DNA from 2 places in the Providencia sp. PROV_01 genome. Region 2 is predicted to be linked to the other one. Evidence: riboswitches for the same ligand, from Rfam matches in the RefSeq annotation. Region 2 holds a riboswitch; the other holds the start of a gene.
The links. A riboswitch is a leader RNA that binds a small molecule or an ion and turns the genes downstream of it on or off. The one in region 2 is predicted to bind thiamine pyrophosphate.
Positions count from the first base shown of each region.

Region 1: linked by a shared signal. The riboswitch ahead of thiB (thiamine ABC transporter substrate binding subunit) and the one ahead of thiC (phosphomethylpyrimidine synthase ThiC) in region 2 are both predicted to bind thiamine pyrophosphate.

Region 1 covers NZ_JBRFKD010000002.1:3,798,824-3,808,370, forward strand. Annotated here, with positions in the region: gene ptsP (phosphoenolpyruvate--protein phosphotransferase) at 1-2,087, opposite strand, end outside; gene rppH (RNA pyrophosphohydrolase) at 2,091-2,624, opposite strand; TPP riboswitch at 2,737-2,834, shown strand; gene thiB (thiamine ABC transporter substrate binding subunit) at 2,893-3,897, shown strand; gene thiP (thiamine/thiamine pyrophosphate ABC transporter permease ThiP) at 3,873-5,477, shown strand; gene thiQ (thiamine ABC transporter ATP-binding protein ThiQ) at 5,470-6,180, shown strand; gene ACU696_RS18465 (DNA polymerase II) at 6,243-8,594, shown strand; gene rapA (RNA polymerase-associated protein RapA) at 8,972-9,547, shown strand, end outside.
Region 2 covers NZ_JBRFKD010000002.1:742,008-751,554, forward strand. Annotated here, with positions in the region: gene thiH (2-iminoacetate synthase ThiH) at 1-588, opposite strand, end outside; gene ACU696_RS04160 (thiazole synthase) at 585-1,355, opposite strand; gene thiS (sulfur carrier protein ThiS) at 1,358-1,558, opposite strand; gene ACU696_RS04170 (HesA/MoeB/ThiF family protein) at 1,546-2,304, opposite strand; gene thiE (thiamine phosphate synthase) at 2,381-3,046, opposite strand; gene thiC (phosphomethylpyrimidine synthase ThiC) at 3,030-5,018, opposite strand; TPP riboswitch at 5,163-5,274, opposite strand; gene ACU696_RS04185 (HAD family hydrolase) at 5,476-6,138, opposite strand; gene ACU696_RS04190 (ABC transporter ATP-binding protein) at 6,157-7,173, opposite strand; gene ACU696_RS04195 (ABC transporter permease) at 7,173-8,003, opposite strand; gene ACU696_RS04200 (ABC transporter permease) at 7,993-8,895, opposite strand; gene ACU696_RS04205 (alkaline phosphatase family protein) at 8,895-9,547, opposite strand, start outside.

The DNA of each region.
Region 1 (9,547 bases), 3.1 Mb from region 2:
ACACTACGCCCACTCATACTTAAAGAGCGATACCCAAGTGCAATTAATACCATTGCGCTAAGTGGTTGACCTGCCATTTCCCCACAAACGCTTACAGGGAGTTCCAGGCGTTGGCACTCTTCACTTACCTTTGCTAAAAAGCGCACAACTGAGGGATGAAGATTATCATATAGCGCTGCTACATGGGTGTTATTACGGTCAACAGCAAGTAAATATTGTGTAAAGTCATTAGTCCCGATAGAGATAAAATCAACACGTTTTTTAATTTCAGGTAGTAAAAACAGTAAAGAAGGAACTTCAAGCATAATACCAATTTGAGGCATCTCAACTGGCATTTTTAATAAAACACTCACTTCTTCTCTTGCTCTTTTAACCAGCAAAATTGCTTCGTCTATCTCATTAACACTTGTCACCATCGGTAATAAAATACGTAAATTACCCGAAAGCGTATTCGCCCGTAACATAGCCCTTAGCTGAATCAAAAAGATCTCGGGCTGGTCCAACATAATACGAATACCACGCCAACCTAAGCTTGGGTTTTCTTCGCTAATTGGCATATAAGGCAGCTGTTTATCTGCCCCTATATCAAGAGTTCTTAGCACAACCAGTTTGGTAGGAAAAAGTTGCAAAACTTCCTTATAGAGCTGTTTCTGCTCATCTTCCGAGGGAAAACCATTGTGCAGCATAAAAGGCAGCTCAGTACGATACAAACCAACACCATCAACCCCAGTGTTAATTTGTTGCTCGTAAAGCGGACTTAAACCTGCATTAAGGTAAATGTGAACTTTTTCGCCATCTTTAAGTATTGCATCTTGCTCAAGAGTCCCTTCAGCTAAGCGGCTAATGGCATTTTCTTCTTCAATAATTTGCTGATATTCCTGAACAATTAAATTTTCAGGTTCAATAAAGACCTCACCACGGTACCCATCCAATATTAAATGGCGGTTATGTAATAACGAAGGCTCAATATCAGCCCCCATAATTGCAGGGATCCCCATGGCTCTGATTAAAATCGCAGAATGAGAATGTGTTGCTCCGTCACGCACGACCACACCGGCAAGTTGTTCAATAGGCAACTCAGCCAACACGCTAGCACTTAGCTCATCAGCAACTAAAATAAAGCTTTCTGGCCATTGTTCATTTGCGGTAAGTGAATCATCAAGATGAAACAATAAGCGTTGACCTAATGCTTTTAAGTCTGCCCCTCTTTCCCTTAGATAAAGGTCACGCAGACGAGAAAACTGCTCCACATAATTTTCAATAACCGTTTTAACCGCCCATTCAGCGGTTGCATTGTCATTAATAGCGGCAAACAGGTGTTTTTTTAGTTGAGGGTCACTAAGTAGGTGATTATAGAGATCAAAAATCGCAGCACTTTCTTTTGCTGAGCTAGCCATAAAACGCTTACTAATACGACGACATTCTGCTGTGGCACTTTCAAGAGCGGCGACAAGGCGTTGTTTTTCTTTATCGATATCAATAGCACTCGCTTGGAAAATACTATCTAAAGAAGGTTGGGAGCTATCTTGCCACCCATAAGCCATTGCAATTCCCTGTGATACCGGAATCGCTTTAATTCTATTTTGCCGATATTGCCCAAAAATACCTTTCGCTTGCGCTTGTGACAAAATCACAGCCAGTTGCATTGACAATGTGACCATGAAAGATTCTTCGGTTTCATTAAACAACCGCTTTTCCCGCTGCTGTACCACCAGCACGCCTAATAATTGGCGACGATAGACCACGGGAACACCTAAGAAAGCTCTCAAGCGTTCTTCTTTAAGCTGAGGCAGGAATTTATACTGAGGGTGTTCACGAATATCGGCTAGATTGAGCATCTCAGACTGGCGCCCTACCGCCCCTACGACACCTTCATCAAAACCTAGACGAATAGCAATCCCGCTAGGTTTTTTTAACCCGCGGGTTGCCATTAAGTAATAGCATTGGCGAAGGTGATCGGCTAAATAAATGGAACAAACATCTGTTCTCATTGCTTTGCAAGTCTCATTCACCAACACTTCTAGCGCATCAGTCAAACTTGTCGCCATTGCAACTTTTTCGACAATTTCACGTAAACGCATCAACATAGGCTACTTTGCTCCACGCCTACGGTTATTAAAAGTGGGTCGTTGTGGTAATTTTTGTTCCTGTAAAGGCATTACTACGGGGGCGAATTCTTTCATGACACGCCGATAAACTTCACGTTTAAAAGAAACGACCTGCCTAACAGGATACCAATAACTGACCCATCGCCAGCCATCAAATTCTGGCGATTTACTGCGCTGCACGTTTATATCGGCATCATTGCATTGAAGTTGGAGTAAAAACCAACGCTGTTTCTGCCCAATACAAACAGGTTTTGTATCCCAACGCACCAAACGCTTGGGTAATTTGTAACGTAACCAATTACGGGTAGATGCCAATAACCTGACATCTTTACGCTGTAGCCCGACTTCTTCGTATAGCTCACGATACATCGCCTGTTCCGGCGATTCCCCAGGATTGATGCCTCCTTGAGGAAATTGCCATGAGTGCTGACCATAGCGGCGGGCCCATAAAACTTGCCCTTGCCGATTACAAATTACAATTCCTACATTCGGGCGGTAGCCATCATCATCAATCACAGACTACCTCAATAACCAAATTTGAAAGATGCCTAATTGTTTCACACATACCTAAACTGGTAAACCTATATCAATACAGTTTGCAGATATGCCTGAAGTCACTACAATAGTGAACATCTCAACGGGGTGCCGAATTTATTTAGGCTGAGAAATAACCCGTAGAACCTGATCCGGTTAATACCGGCGTAGGGATTTGAGCCACCGCCTGCATATCTGCACCGGTTCCTCCTCAAATCCTGTGTCACTATCTTTTAGCGCAGGAAAAAGCATGTTTAAAAACAAAATTATAGCATCTATTCTTACCTTTAGTGCACTCAGTTTAAGTCAATTGGCATGGGCTGATAAACCAACGCTTACTGTTTATACCTACGATTCCTTTGCAGCAGAATGGGGACCGGGCCCACAAATTAAAAAGAATTTCGAAGCGCAGTGCGATTGTGAGTTAAAAATAATCGCACTGGGGGATGGCGTAGCTCTGCTAAACAGACTCAGAATGGAAGGAAAAAAAAGCAAAGCGGATGTGATTTTAGGGTTAGATAATAATTTATTAGATTCTGCTGAAAAAACAGGCCTGTTTGCCCCTGCTGACATTAATACCAGCGCATTAAAACTCCCTATTTCATGGGATAGCTCAACTTTCATTCCTTATGACTATGGTTACTTCGCATTTATATATGACACTAATAAAATTAAACAACCACCAGCCAGCATGGATGCATTATTAAATAGTGAAAATAATTGGAAAATTATTTACCAAGACCCTCGAACCAGTACCCCTGGACTTGGCTTGATGCTGTGGATTGAAAAGCTGTATGGCGACAAATCTGCTGATGCATGGCAAAAAATGGCAGGCAAAACGCTTACCGTAACAAAAGGTTGGAGTGAAGCTTATGGCCTGTTCTTAAAAGGAGAAGGTGATTTTGTACTCAGTTATACCTCATCGCCGGGCTATCAAATGCTCAATGACCAAAAAGATAACTATGCTGCCGCCTTATTTAATGAAGGGCACTATATGCAAGTTGAAGTGGCTGCAAGGTTAAAAAACAGTCCAGAGCCTGAATTGGCAAAACAATTTTTACAGTTTGTCTTAACCCCAGAATTCCAAAATACTTTACCAACAACCAACTGGATGTATCCGGTCATTGATATTCCATTGCCAGAGGTCTATAACCAGTTACCTCTACCTGAAAAAGCCTTACAATTTAGTTCTCAAGAAGTGGCCAAAGAACGCCAAAATTGGACTCGTTTATGGCAAACCGCCGTCAGTCGCTAATTAATTTATCTCTACTATCGGGGGCGTTGGCCTCCGGATTACTGATTACCGTTGCACTCATTAGTTTTGGTGCTCTGTGGTTTTTTGCGCCTGAAATTTCAATGGCTGATATTATCAGCGATAGCTATTTGTGGCATGTGATTGGTTTTACCTTTTGGCAGGCTTTTTTATCCGCTATTTTTTCTGTAGTCCCTGCTATTTTTCTCGCCAGAGCATTGCATCGCCGTCGTTTTTTTGGGCGAACTCTATTTTTACGCTTATGTGCAATGACGTTGGTTCTTCCTGTGTTAGTTGCCGTATTTGGTATTTTATCGGTTTACGGGCAAACGGGTTGGCTGGCTAAACTGTGCCAATTATTGGGGCTTAATTACAGTTTTTCACCTTATGGCCTAAAGGGGATTTTGCTAGCACATGTCTTCTTTAATATGCCGCTAGCAACGCGTATGCTATTACAATCTTTAGAAAATATCGCTATTGAGCAACGGCAAATTGCAGCACAGCTGAGGTTTAATGAGTGGCAGCAATTTACCATTTTAGAATGGCCTTATTTACGGAGACAAATATTACCCACTGCTGCGTTAATTTTTATGCTGTGCTTTGCCAGCTTTGCGACTGTTCTCGCGTTGGGGGGTGGCCCAGCAGCTACGACCATCGAATTAGCTATTTACCAAGCACTTAATTATGATTTTGATTTAGGGCGAGCCACTATTTTAGCATTAATTCAACTCTTCTTCTGTGTCGGTTTGATGTTTATCTGCCACAGAGTAAATAGTGTATTTTCTGTTGGTTTTAGTCATCAGTCCCAATGGGTTGATCCTGCTGATAACACGTTTCGCCGCATTCGTGATTTTTTGCTCATCGCCGCTGCCATACTATTACTACTCCCCCCGCTGTTCGCGGTTATTTTCGATGGATTAAATGGGCAACTTTGGGCGGTATTGCAGCAACCCGCCTTATGGCAAGCCACGGCAACCTCAGTGTTTATTGCACTGTGTGCTGGCGCTGTCTGTGTGGTACTAACCTTAATGTTGTTATGGAGCAGCCGCGAATTGCGCTTACGCCAAGCAGCTCGTTTAGGGCAAGCCATAGAGCTTAGCGGGTTAATTATTTTAGCCATGCCGGGTATCGTCCTCGCGACAGGTTTTTTTATCTTTTTTAATGAAACGATAGGCTTACCTGAATCCCCTTACCCATTAGTTATCATGACTAACGCTTTGTTGGCCATTCCTTATGCGTTAAAAGTATTAGAAAACCCTATGCGAGACAGTGCTGAACGCTATAACCCGTTATGCCAATCACTCGATATTTCGGGTTTTAATCGTTTGCGAATTATTGAACTGAAAGCACTACGCAAACCAATCGCTCAAGCTCTTGCGTTTGCCTGTGTTATCTCAATTGGTGATTTTGGTGTCGTCGCGTTATTTGGCAATGATAACTTCCGCACGCTCCCTTATTATCTTTATCAGCAAATAGGGGCTTACCGATCAAACGATGGTGCAGTGACAGCCATGCTATTGTTATTGCTTTGTTTTTGCTTATTTAGCTTGATTGAACGTATTTCAGGAAAACATCATGATTAAATTGACTCAGCTAGATTACCAATACGACAACCTGACAATGTCGTTTGATTTTTCTGTTCAATCTGGTGAATCTGTTGCTGTTATGGGGCCTAGTGGTGCAGGGAAAAGTACGCTATTAAGTTTGATTAGCGGCTTTCAATTCCCCAATAATGGTACGATTGAGCTTAATGGCGAAGACCATACCTTTAGCCCACCCGCTAAGCGCCCTGTTTCTATGCTATTTCAAGAAAATAATTTATTTTCACACCTGACGATCCGGCAAAATATTGGCCTTGGGTTACAACCCAATTTGCGCCTCAATAAAACGCAAATTCAGCAAGTTGAGCAAATGGCGAGTCGTGTCAGCCTGAGTGAATGTTTAGATAGGTTACCGGCGCAACTGTCGGGGGGGCAACGACAACGTGCGGCATTAGCACGCTGCATGATCCGTAATCAACCGATTTTACTGCTCGATGAACCCTTTTCTGCTCTCGACCCTGCATTACGCCGAGAAATGCTACTATTACTCAAGGAAATTTGTGCGGAAAAATCAATCACACTGTTAATGGTTTCTCATAATGTTGATGATGCCCTACAAATTGCCCCGAGAACACTGGTTATTGCAGAGGGCAAAATTGCTTACGATGGCGATACCCAAAGCCTATTACAAGGGCAAAGTGCAGCATCTGCTTTATTGAGTATTACAGCCGTTTCTAATAATTAGCACTGTATAAATTCACACTATTCGCGTATATTTATCCTAACTATTTTTATGCGAGTAGCCTAATGACCCAACTCATCGCCCCAGCGGAAAGAGGCTTTATTCTTAGCCGGCACTGGAGAGACACCCGTCACGGTGTCGAGGTCTCTTATTGGCTACTCACTGATAACCAACCACAAAAGGTCACTGTTCCATATCAAAAAGCGATTGGTTTTTTAGCTGAATCTCAATTTCCTCGAGTAAAACACCTATTAGATGAACAACCCAATATTACCTATCGGCTTCTTGAATTAATTGATTTTAAACGTGAAAAGGTCTATGCGATTTATTGCCACCAATATCGACAATTACAGAACCTTGAAAAAAACTGCAACGAATTGGATGTTGAATTATTAGAAACCGATATTCGCCCAAGTGAACGGTATCTAATGGAACGCTTTATCGCAGCCTCTGTCTGGTTTTCTCGAAATCAGCAAGGGGAGTTTCAACTAAAACCTTGCGAAGGCTACCGCCCCTTAGTCAAGGCCGTTTCCCTTGATATCGAAACCAGCCAACATGGTGAACTCTATTCTATAGGGCTGTCTGGCTGTGGTGACAACGTGGTATTTATGTTGGGACCAGAACAAGGGCCTGCATTGAGCGCTGAACATCGCTTAATCTATGTGAATAGCCGCCCGCAATTACTTCATAAACTCAATGAATGGCTTCACCAATACGACCCTGATGCCATCATTGGTTGGAACCTAATCCAATTCGACCTACAAGTATTACAAAAACATGCAGAGCGTTATGGCATCCCCTTATTGTTTGGCCGGCAAAGCAAAAAGCTGGAATGGCGAGAGCATGGATTTAAACAAGGCGTCTTTTTTGCCGCTGCTGAAGGCCGGTTAATTATTGATGGTATCGATGCATTAAAAGCAGCGACCTGGAGTTTTCCATCATTTAGTTTAGAGTCTGTCGCCCAAGCGCTACTTGGTGAAGGTAAAGCGATTGATACCCCTTATGACCGAATGGATGAGATCAACCGTCGTTTCGCTCACGATAAACCTGCTTTAGCTCACTACAATATTCAGGACTGTATTTTAGTCCATCGAATCTTTGAAAAAACCGATTTAATGGCTTTCTTGCAGGAACGTTCAACGGTAACAGGTCTTGCTGTTGATAAAATGGGGGGCTCTGTAGCTGCATTCTCACACCTTTATATTCCCCGCTTACACCGACTTGGTTTCGTTGCGCCCAACCTCACAGAACAAAAAATGCAACTGAACCCCGGGGGCTTTGTCATGGACTCCCAACCCGGGTTATATGACTCCGTATTAGTTTTGGACTACAAAAGCCTATATCCTTCAATTATTAGAACTTTTCTCATCGACCCTGCAGGTATGATTGACGGGTTAGCACACCCTAACCTTGCACATTCGGTTCCCGGTTTTCGCCAAGCTTGGTTTTCTCGCACAACCCACTGTTTACCCGATATTGTCAGCCATATCTGGCAAGAGCGGGATAAAGCCAAAAAAGAGCATAATGCACCACTATCCCAAGCGCTAAAAATTATTATGAACGCATTTGCTGGAGTATTAGGAGCTGAAGGATGCCGTTTTTTTGACCCAAGACTGACCGCATCAATCACCATGCGTGGCCATGAAATTATGCGTACAACCAAACGCTTGATTGAGTCACAGGGTTACCAAGTTATTTATGGAGATACCGACTCCACGTTTGTATGGTTACGTGATGCCCACAATGAAGAACAAGCACAAAAAATTGGCTTTGCTTTACGTGATTACGTAAATAGTTGGTGGAAAAAACATTTAGCAGAAGAATGGCAATTAGAAGGTGTTTTAGAGCTCGAGTATGAAACCCATTACCGCCGATTTTTGATGCCCACCGTACGTGGTGCCGAAATGGGGAGCAAAAAGCGCTATGCAGGATTGAGTAAAGACACCATGGTATTTAGAGGGCTGGAAACCATTCGTTCAGACTGGACACCATTAGCTCAAATATTCCAAAAAGAGCTCTATACTCGTATTTTTTATCACCAACCTTACCGTGAATATATTCGTGAGTATGTCCAAAATATTCGTTCGGGCCAATATGATGACCGTTTAGTTTATCGTAAGCGTCTGCGCCGAAAATTGACTGATTACCAAAAAAATGTTCCTCCGCATGTTCGAGCCGCTCGTACTGCTGATGACTATAATTTAAGATTACAGCGCCCTTTGCAGTACCAAAATGGCGGTTGGATAAACTATATTATTACTCAGGCGGGGCCTGAACCATTGGAAATCATCACGGCAAAACCGGATTACGAACATTATATATCCAAACAAATCAAACCGATAGCAGATGCTATCTTGCCTTTCTTACAGGATGACTTTGATACCCTGCTAACTGGGCAAATTACCCTTTTGTTTTAAAATTTATTCTACCTTTGATGTTTTTTTAACAGGTGACGATAGCCTTCGGTTGAATTAATATATCGCCCCTTTGGTGTCTCGCACGTCTGGCTACACAAATTATGCGTGATAATCAACAATACTCATTATAATTCAAATAGACTGACTCATTGTCCCGGCCACAAGCCCAGCAAACGCCTTAGTGCTCACTTTGCTGCAATTTGAATGATTAAATGTGTATAATTAATCATCAGGTAACGACTATTTTTAAAATAATTCGAACTCTTCCTTGTGTAACTATTAATGAGTTACACCAACACTGGGCGAAGACACTGATAAAAATTGTCTTAAAAAATCTAAAAAATAAACTCTCAATTTTATGGAATTAAGTTAAATCTATGCCATTTACTCTTGGTCAACGCTGGATCAGCGATACAGAAAGCGAACTTGGATTAGGTGCCGTCGTGGCAATTGATGCCCGTATGGTAACGTTGCTTTTCCCTGCCAGTGGCGAAAACCGCCTATACTCTAGCAGCGATGCCCCTATTACCCGAGTGATGTTTAATGAAGGTGATACCATTACCAGCCACGAAGGCTGGCAACTTCAAGTTGAAAGCATTGAAGAAGATAAAGGATTATTGACTTACATCGGCACACGTTTAGATACGCAAGAAACCGGTGTCAGCCTTAGAGAGGTGTTCCTCGACAGCAAGCTCACATTCAATAAGCCGCAAGATCGTCTATTTGCTGGGCAAATTGACCGTATGGATCGCTTTGCTTTACGCTTTCGTGCGCGCAAATTTCAAAGTGAGCAAGTCAAACACCAAGCGACAGGCCTACGCGGTATTCGTGCAAGCCTGATCCCACACCAATTACATATTGCCAATGAAGTGGGAAAACGCCACCATCCGCGCGTATTACTCGCTGACGAAGTGGGCTTAGGTAAAACCATTGAAGCGGGGATGATTATCCAC
Region 2 (9,547 bases):
GAGGTGATGGAGTTGATACGTGGGCTCATGGTAGGTTTCTTGATAAACCATCACACCATCTAACCCCAGAGTTTTTAATTCCTTATATTCATCTGTGCTTAATGGCTGCACTTCCATCATTAAGGAACTGAAATAAGGGCGAATGATGGGGAATGTGTGACGAAAATAGTCCATACCCACTTTACTCTGGTGCTCTCCGGTGACTAGCAATAAGCTATCGAAACCAATTTTGCGAATGGTTTCGCACTCATTGATAATTTCAGCGTCATTTAGCGTTTTACGTTTAATTTTATTACTCATCGAAAAACCGCAATAAGTACAATCGTTTGCGCATAGGTTCGATAAATAAAGTGGAACATAAAACCCAACGGCATGGCCAAAGCGTTGTCGGGTGAGTTTCTGAGCTTTTTGTGCCATCAGCTCAATATAGGGACGGGCAGCAGGGGAAAGCAGTGCCATAAAATCATCGAGTGTGAGTATATCCACCGCTAAAGCATGTTCTACATCGGCAGGTGTTTTACTGTTTATCCGCAGTGTCGTATCGACCCAATCCAGTGCTTGTAAGCGTTCTTGGAAGCTTGGGATCATGATAAGGCCCCTAAGAAACTGGTCAATGGGCTGGACGCTTGCGCCTGTTGCTTCGGCGTAGCTAAACCACTTTGATAAGCTAATTCAGCCGCTTCGACCGCGAGTTTAAACGCTTTTGCCATGAGTACAGGTTGTTTTGCTACAGCGATTGCAGTGTTGACTAAAACGGCATCAGCGCCCATTTCGATGGCTTCTGCCGCATGGCTTGGTGCACCAATTCCGGCATCTACAACGACAGGTACAGAAGCTTGTTCAATAATGATACGGAGCATTTCTTTCGTTGCTAAGCCTTTGTTTGTGCCAATCGGTGCGCCTAATGGCATCACAGCGGCACAGCCAACTTCTTCTAAACGACGGCATAACACCGGGTCTGCGCTGCAATAAGGCAATACAACAAATCCCTCTTTAACGAGCTGCTCTGCGGCGAGTAATGTCTCGATGGGATCCGGTAGTAAATAACGCATATCCGGATGGATTTCGAGTTTGACCCAGTTAGTACCAAGGGCTTCACGAGCTAGGCGTGCAGCAAATATCGCCTCTTGGGCATTTTTCGCCCCTGAAGTATTCGGTAATAGTTTCACGCCCAATTGTTGTAGAGGTTGTAAAATACCGTCATCTTGCCCACGTAAATCAATACGTTTCATTGCCATTGTCACCAATTGACTGCCGGATGCCGCAATGGCGTCTTGCATGAGGTTGGCGCTGGCAAATTTACCTGTTCCAGTAAATAGGCGTGAGTGAAAAGTAAAATCTGCGATTTTTAACATCATTAGCCCCCCGCGATAGCTTGAAACAACAAGATATTATCTTGGTCATTAATGAGATATGAATCCCACTGACTCTTCGGAATGATCACTTGATTGATGGCAAGTGCAGTTCCCACCATTGGGCGATCGAGAGTGGAAAATAATTGATTAACCGTCAGTGGGGCGTCGAATTCCATAGGTTGGTCATTAATTATGATATGCATGTTTCTTCCCGACAGATTGGACATTGCAGTGACGGCATTAATTGCAATGTATTCCATTGTTGCTGTTTTCCATCGAATAAACGCAATTTACCGCTCAGTGAAGAGGGAAGGCCGACAAGTAATTTAATGGCTTCCAGTGCTTGCAACGTGCCGATAATCCCAACCACTGGCCCTAATACCCCAGCAGTGCGGCAGTTGCGTTCGGGTTCATCTTGGTCTGGGTATAAACAGGCATAGCAACCGGTACTAAATGGCGGCTCAAGTACCATTAATTGGCCACCAAACCCAACAGCACTGCCGCTGACTAAGGTTGTATTGGTCATGACACAGGCGGCATTAACTGCATGACGAGTGGCCATGTTATCGCAGCAATCAAGCACTAAGTCGACTTGTTCCGCTAATGGAATTAAAGTCTCAACATCCAACTTTTGTGCGATAACATGGGTTCTTACCAACGGATTGAGTTGATGTAGCCTATCTGCGGCAAGCTGGGCTTTTGACTGGCCAATATCATCGGTATCGTAAAGTACCTGCCGTTGTAAGTTAGAAACGTGTAAGTCATCGTGGTCAGCTAGCCACAATTCGCCGACACCAGCGCCCGTTAAATAAAGGGATGCGGGAGAGCCTAAGCCCCCTAAACCGACAATTAGGACTTTGCTATTTTTCAGTTTTTGTTGCCCCTCAGGACTGATGTCTTCAAGTAATAGCTGGCGGCTGTAACGCATGAATTCTTGGTCACTTAACATGATTGAATTCCTTAAATCATCATTAGCCCTGTTTTTATGACGATAAACTAGGGCTAATTTTGTGATTAAAAATCGACTAATTGGCGTGATCCCGCTCAATTAAATTCAGCAAAGTTTCTGTTGCGGCGCGCCAATCATCGGCTTTAGTAATCGCACTGACTAGCGCGACACTCCCCACTCCAGTTGCTAGCACGTCAGGCACTTTATCAATGGAAATCCCACCAATGGCTACCGTTGGGTAATCAGGTGTTGCTTCCACCATGGCTTTAAGTGTTTCTAAACCCTGAGGCGAAGAAGGCATCTCTTTGGTTTGTGTTGGAAAGATATGCCCCATGGCAATGTAGGAAGGGCGAACCGATTTTGCGATAGCCAATTCATGCTCATCGTGCGTTGATATTCCTAAACGTAAGCCTGCTTGGTGGATTGCTAATAAATCGGTAGTTTCCAAATCTTCTTGGCCTAAATGTACGCCATAAGCACCAAACTCGACCGCTAACCGCCAGTAATCATTAATGAATAAGCGTGCGTTATGTTTTTCCCCGAGCGCAATAGCTTGTTGAATCTCATCACGAACATCTGCGTCAGATTTGTCTTTGATACGCAATTGAATTGTGGAAACACCTGCATTAAGCAAACGTTCAATCCATTCAACGGAATCCACAACGGGATAAAGCCCAAGGCGTTGTGCAGTCTCAGGAAAAGGGCTATTTGGGAGAGTTATAGCATTAGGCAATTTTGGCATTTTCATCCACCTCAGCATTCACAATTTCAGCACCGTGATAGAGTTCGCTGCCATGGGCACGGAAGGCTTCTGACATCTGTTCCATACCCGCTTCTTTTTCATTTGCTTCTTTTTGGGCCGCGTAGTCACGAACCTCTTGGGATATTTTCATTGAACAGAATTTAGGCCCACACATAGAACAGAAATGAGCAATTTTCCCAGAGGCTTGTGGTAAGGTTTCATCGTGATATTTGCGAGCAGTTTCAGGATCTAACGCCAAGTTAAATTGGTCTTCCCAGCGGAATTCAAAACGGGCTTTGGACATGGCGTTATCACGGATCTGTGCACCTGGGTGGCCTTTAGCAAGGTCAGCGGCATGGGCTGCAATCTTATAAGTGATTAGCCCTTGTTTAACATCTTCTTTGTTCGGTAATCCTAAGTGCTCTTTAGGGGTGACATAACATAACATCGCACAGCCAAACCAACCGATCATGGCGGCACCAATACCAGAGGTAAAGTGGTCATAACCCGGAGCAATATCTGTTGTTAGAGGCCCTAACGTATAGAATGGCGCTTCGTGGCAGTGCTCTAACTCTTCGGTCATATTGCGGCGGATCATTTGCATTGGTACGTGGCCGGGACCTTCAATCATGACTTGAACATCATATTCCCACGCAATTTTTGTGAGCTCACCAAGGGTATGGAGCTCGGCAAATTGAGCTTGGTCGTTGGCGTCTTGAATTGAACCGGGGCGTAGTCCATCCCCTAACGACAAGGAAACGTCGTAAGCGGCACAAATTTCACAGATTTCACGGAAGTGCTCATACAGGAAATTTTCTTGGTGATGAGACAAGCACCATTTTGCCATGATAGAGCCACCGCGAGAGACGATCCCTGTTAGGCGTTTAGCTGTCATTGGCACATAGCGTAGCAATACGCCGGCATGGATAGTGAAGTAATCGACACCTTGTTCTGCTTGCTCTAATAATGTGTCACGGAACATTTCCCACGTGAGATTTTCGGCGACGCCGTTCACTTTTTCGAGGGCTTGGTAAATCGGAACTGTACCAATAGGCACGGGGCTATTACGTAAAATCCATTCGCGGGTTTCGTGGATATAACGGCCAGTGGATAAATCCATGACGGTATCTGCCCCCCAGCGTGTTGACCAAATCAGTTTTTCTACTTCTTCTTCAATGGATGAGGTGACCGATGAATTACCAATATTGGCATTAACCTTAACCAAGAAATTACGACCAATAATCATTGGTTCTGATTCGGGATGGTTGATATTGGCTGGGATAATAGCGCGACCCGCCGCCACTTCTTGGCGAACAAATTCAGGGGTAATATTCTCTGGCAAATTTGCGCCAAAGCCTTGGCCTGGATGTTGTTGCAATAAAACTTCGTCATGAATACGTTCACGTCCCATATTTTCGCGGATTGCAATAAACTCCATTTCAGGGGTAATGATACCTTTGCGTGCGTAATGTAATTGGGTAACACACTTGTTAGTTTGGGCTTTTAACGGGTGGGGACGGTTGTTAAAGCGTAGATGGTCAAGGCCTGCATCAGCAAGTCGTTGTTGTGTGAAGTCAGAGCTGAGATTTTCTACTTTAGTGGTGTCTGAGCGCTCGTTTATCCATGGCGCGCGAATTTTTTTCAAGCCTTTGTGAACGTTGAGTTCTGATGTTGGGTCGCCGTAAGGGCCTGAAGTGTCGTAGATAGGAACGGGTTCGTTGTCTTCAAATTGCGGGTTGTCTTTGTCGCCACCAATAAGGGTTTGCGAAAGCTGAATTTCTCGCATTGGGACTTGGATATCGTCTCTTGAACCTTGAAGATAAATACGTTCAGAATTGGGAAATGAAACGCCAGAAACAGTGTTGATAAAGTTTTCAGCGGCATCACGTTGGGCTTTACGAGTGCGAGCGGGTGCTGCTTGTGGCGATAAATCAGCTGTAGGGATGATATTTTGTTGTGTATTATTGGACATAGCAATTTCCTGACATTGTCACGGCTATCACAGCTAAGTGTGTAGCGGGTTTATCGAAAGAAAGTTGCTTGTCAGGAGTTCGGAGGAGTAATAAAAAGACATTGCGTTTAATTTTTAGCCAAATGAGAGATGGCAAAAAGACGCTGAGTGATTACTCTTGTTCCCTTCGCGGGTATTAACCCGATCAGGTTCCGCGGATCCCGAATTAACGGTCTCAGCCCGATGCTATGCATGCTAGGCACTCCGACAAGAGATTTCAGTATAAGCTTTCCTCGTCATTCTTCAAGCGATAAGTGCGTTGGCTGCGCTAGGTTCCCCAAGTCACATACTTGTGTATGCTCCTTGGGATAATTCTATTTATCTCCTTCCTCTAGCACGAATAATTTAGAGGAACCTTTGAAAGGCGAGTTAGTTAAAACCTAAAAAATTGAAATCAAGGCTGAGATAAAAATAAGGTTTATAAATTCCACTGATATTGTGGCCAATTGTGTTCGAGTGCGGCTTGCGTTAGGCGTTCGTCGCCGTTGATAATAAATACTTCATCGGCAAATTGGCACATGGGCAGGTCGTTGGCAGAATCGGTATAAAAATATACATAGGCATCAGTGATTGGCTGGTGGCGAACCCAATCCATAAGGCGTTTAACCTTGCCTTCTTTAAAGGTTGGGATACCGTCAATTTCGGTCGTATAGCAGCCATTTTGTTGTTTAATATCGATCCCCATGGCGACGTCTGCACCAAGTTTTTCGGCGATCTTTTTCACAATAAATGAAACAGTTGCGGAGATTACAATAATCGGGATCCTTTTAGCTCGATAATTTGCGATCGTTCTAATCGCTTCAGGGTAGATCCGCGGTAAAATCACGCTTTGTACAAAATCATCCAGCCAGATATCTACTTGTTCCGTTTTTACATTGGCGAGAGTTTGCAGGTTAAAACGTAAGTAAGTCGGCATATCTAATGTGCCTGCATTATATTGCGCCATCATGGCTTTATCCGCCTCTACAAACTGTGGGTCGTTGATAATTTGCCTGTCCCACAGATATTGCGTCCACAATACGCTGCTATCACCTTGAATTAACGTATCATCTAAGTCAAAAATGGCCAGTTGGTTTTGCATTATATTCCTATCTACTTATTAACTAAGTGCGCGAATTTCATTTTTATTAAACATCAATTCAAGGCGAGTGCCCGGTTCAAATAAACGCTCAGATGAGCGATTGAGTAAATCAACTGTCATGTGACCAGCAGGTGTATCGACGCTATAACGAATGATATTTCCCAATAATTGATGGTCAACAATAATAGCATCAACAGGGTGAGAAATATGGCTACCATATTGGCGACCTGCTTCTTTGACATATATAGACTCAGGGCGGATAGCAAGTGTACCTTGTAAATTAAGACCTAACATCGTATTGGCTTTTTTGGAGTCAACAAGGTTGTAATGCCCCATAAACCGAGCGACAAATTCTGTTGCTGGTTGGGTATAAATATTCTCTGCCGTGCCACTTTGCACTATCTGGCCTTTATTCATAAGAAAAATACGGTCAGACATAATCATCGCTTCATCTTGATCATGAGTAACAAAAATTGTCGTTAAACCTAATTCGCGTTGAATCTGGCGAATTTGCTGGCGTAAGTGCTTGCGAATGCGAGCATCAAGAGCAGACAGTGGCTCATCAAGTAACAAAATTTGCGGTTTCATGACTAATGCCCTTGCGAGTGCTACTCGTTGACGCTGTCCACCTGATAGCTGATGGGGAAATTGTTGTTCTTTTCCTTGTAACTCAACTAATTCGATCACTTCAGCGACTGCTTTAGACCTTGCTTGGCTATCAATTTTACGCATTTTTAAACCAAACGCGATATTGTCAACCACAGTCATATTGGGAAATAACGCATAACTTTGGAACACCATACCCACCCCGCGTTGCTGCGCAGCTTGGTGGGTTACATTCTGGCGATTAATATAAAGTTCACCATCATTAAGTTGTTCAAGTCCTGCGATACAGCGTAATAAAGTTGATTTTCCGCAACCACTTGGGCCCAGTAGGGTAATAAATTCGCCTTTTTCGATAGTAAACTGAATATCAGCAAATACCTGATTAGTACCAAAAGATTTAGCTAAGTTTTCCGCAATAACATAACTCATCATTCATCTCCTGAACGATTTAATCGCATTGCTAACCATGTCAGCAATAAGGTAAACAGAAAATATGACATCACCAGAGCAGAAGTGAAATGTCCGCTGGTTTGTCGCATATTGAAAAGATAGATTTGCAAGGTTTCATAACGTGTTCCCACTAGAATATTGGCAAACACAAATTCACCCATTAAAAATGAAAATGAAATTAATAATGAGACCAACATACCTTTGCGAATATTTGGTAACACAATCATCATAAAAGCTTGGAAAGTACTGGCGCCGAGTAAATGTGCAGCGTCCATTAAGTCATGTAAATTAATACCTTGAAAGCTATTCGCAAGAGCACGATACATAAAAGGTAACGTGATGGTGAAATAAGTACCAATCAGGATCCAAGGAGTGCCAACTAACATGAATGGTTCATCGGCAAATATTTGCAGCAAGCCCACCGACGAGACGACAGGCGGAATCGCAAAGGGTAAAATAATCAGTAAATCTATCACCCCTTTGAGTTTAGGGAACCGATAAAATACCGCAAATGTCATCGGCAAAATAATTAATGTGCTAACCAGCAACGTACCAAAGCAAATTATTAATGAACGACCAAATGCCATGAGAAAACGCGGGTCTTGCCACAATTGTAGATACCATTTGATGGACAAGGCATCGGGTAGCACAGTGGCTCCCCAAGAGCTGGCGATGGAATACAAAAATGTGGCAATAATAGGTAGCGCTAATAGGCTAGCAACACTGATTAATACTAACTTATGGAGCCATAATCCAGAGGGTTTATTGTTATTGGTTATCATTTGGCTAATCACATTATTATTTTGCATGGTAGCTCCGCTTGATTAACCAATGATGGATAGCAGTAATAAAAGCTAAGATAGCGATAAGTAGCATTGATAACGCAGCAGCCATATTCGGTTCGAGAAACAAATCGCCGGAAACTAAACTGGCAATTCGGATAGTCACAAGGTTGTAATTACCACTCGTTAAGGCATAAGTACTGGCGTATGCGCCCATGGCATTAGCAATTAGGATAATAAAAGTACCAAGTAAAGCAGGGGAAAGCACTGGAATAGCAACTTTTAACCAATAGGTTAGCTTGCTTGCTCCCATTGTTTTCGCAGCGTCTTCCCACTCCGGTTTTAGTGCATCAAAGGCGGGGTAGAGCAACAAAACGCCTAATGGGATCTGAAAATACACATACAACAGCATTAACCCGCTGGCACTGTATATATTAAAATCTTCGATAATTCCCCATGCCTTGAGTTGTAAGGTAATCGCGCCGTTGAAGCCCAAAATAATAATGAATGCAAAAGCAAGGGGTACACCGCTGAAATTACTGGCCATGGTGGTGAAGGAGATCATTATCCGGCGAATTTTCCCTTGCATTTTATAAATGGAAAATGCCGTGATACTGGAAATGAATAAGCCAATTACACTGCAAATAACGGAAAGCCATAGGGTATTTTCAAACGCTTGTAAGTAAAAATCATTATTGAATACTTCAAGGTAGTTACCTAATGACCATGCTTCTTCGTAGATAAAGCTATTAATTAGCACCCAAATCATTGGGGCGATTTGGAATAGACTAAACAGCACAAAGAATGGCAGCAGTAGCAGTGCCGCACGCCAATGAAAACGAGCAAAGCGTTTTTTTAACATGGCAATTTTTCCCTGTTGTTGGTATGCCTGTTCACAGGGGGCAGGAATATCAGCCATTACAAATCTCCTTGTAACAGCGCATCACAAACTGGTTTATCGAGAGAGTGGGTTCCAAGTAAACGACAAATGGTTCCACAAATCTCAGTTTGCTCAATATTGCAGGGTTGATGAGAAAATTGCGAACCGACAACAAACAATGGAACTAAACACTCTTCAGGGAGTGTCCCTCCGTGGCTGCGATCATTATTCATACCGTGATCACTCGTGATCAGAATTTGATAACCTTGCTCAACCCATGTAGGAATATAATTCGACAGGATAATATCTGCATGGCGTGCTGCATTACGGTATTGTGGGGAATCAAAGCCAAACTTATGCCCTGTATCATCTATATTCATAGGGTGAATCAATAAGAAATCAGGATCAAATTGACTACGTAAATATTCCGCATCAACAAATAAATGGTCATCAGGGTAATGATCTGCTTGATAAAAGCAGCCATGTTGGATGGTTAGCGACTCATCATGGGTAAAACGGTCTCTTGTTGCTACGAAAGGTGCTCGGTTATACAGTTCACTCACCCAATAATAAGCAGCGGCGGCAGTTGTTTTACCTGCAAGGCGAGCAAGAGAGAATATGCTGTCAAAATGGGATAACCGGACAATTTGGTTATTTACAATACCGCTTTTGACAGGTGGAACTCCCGTTA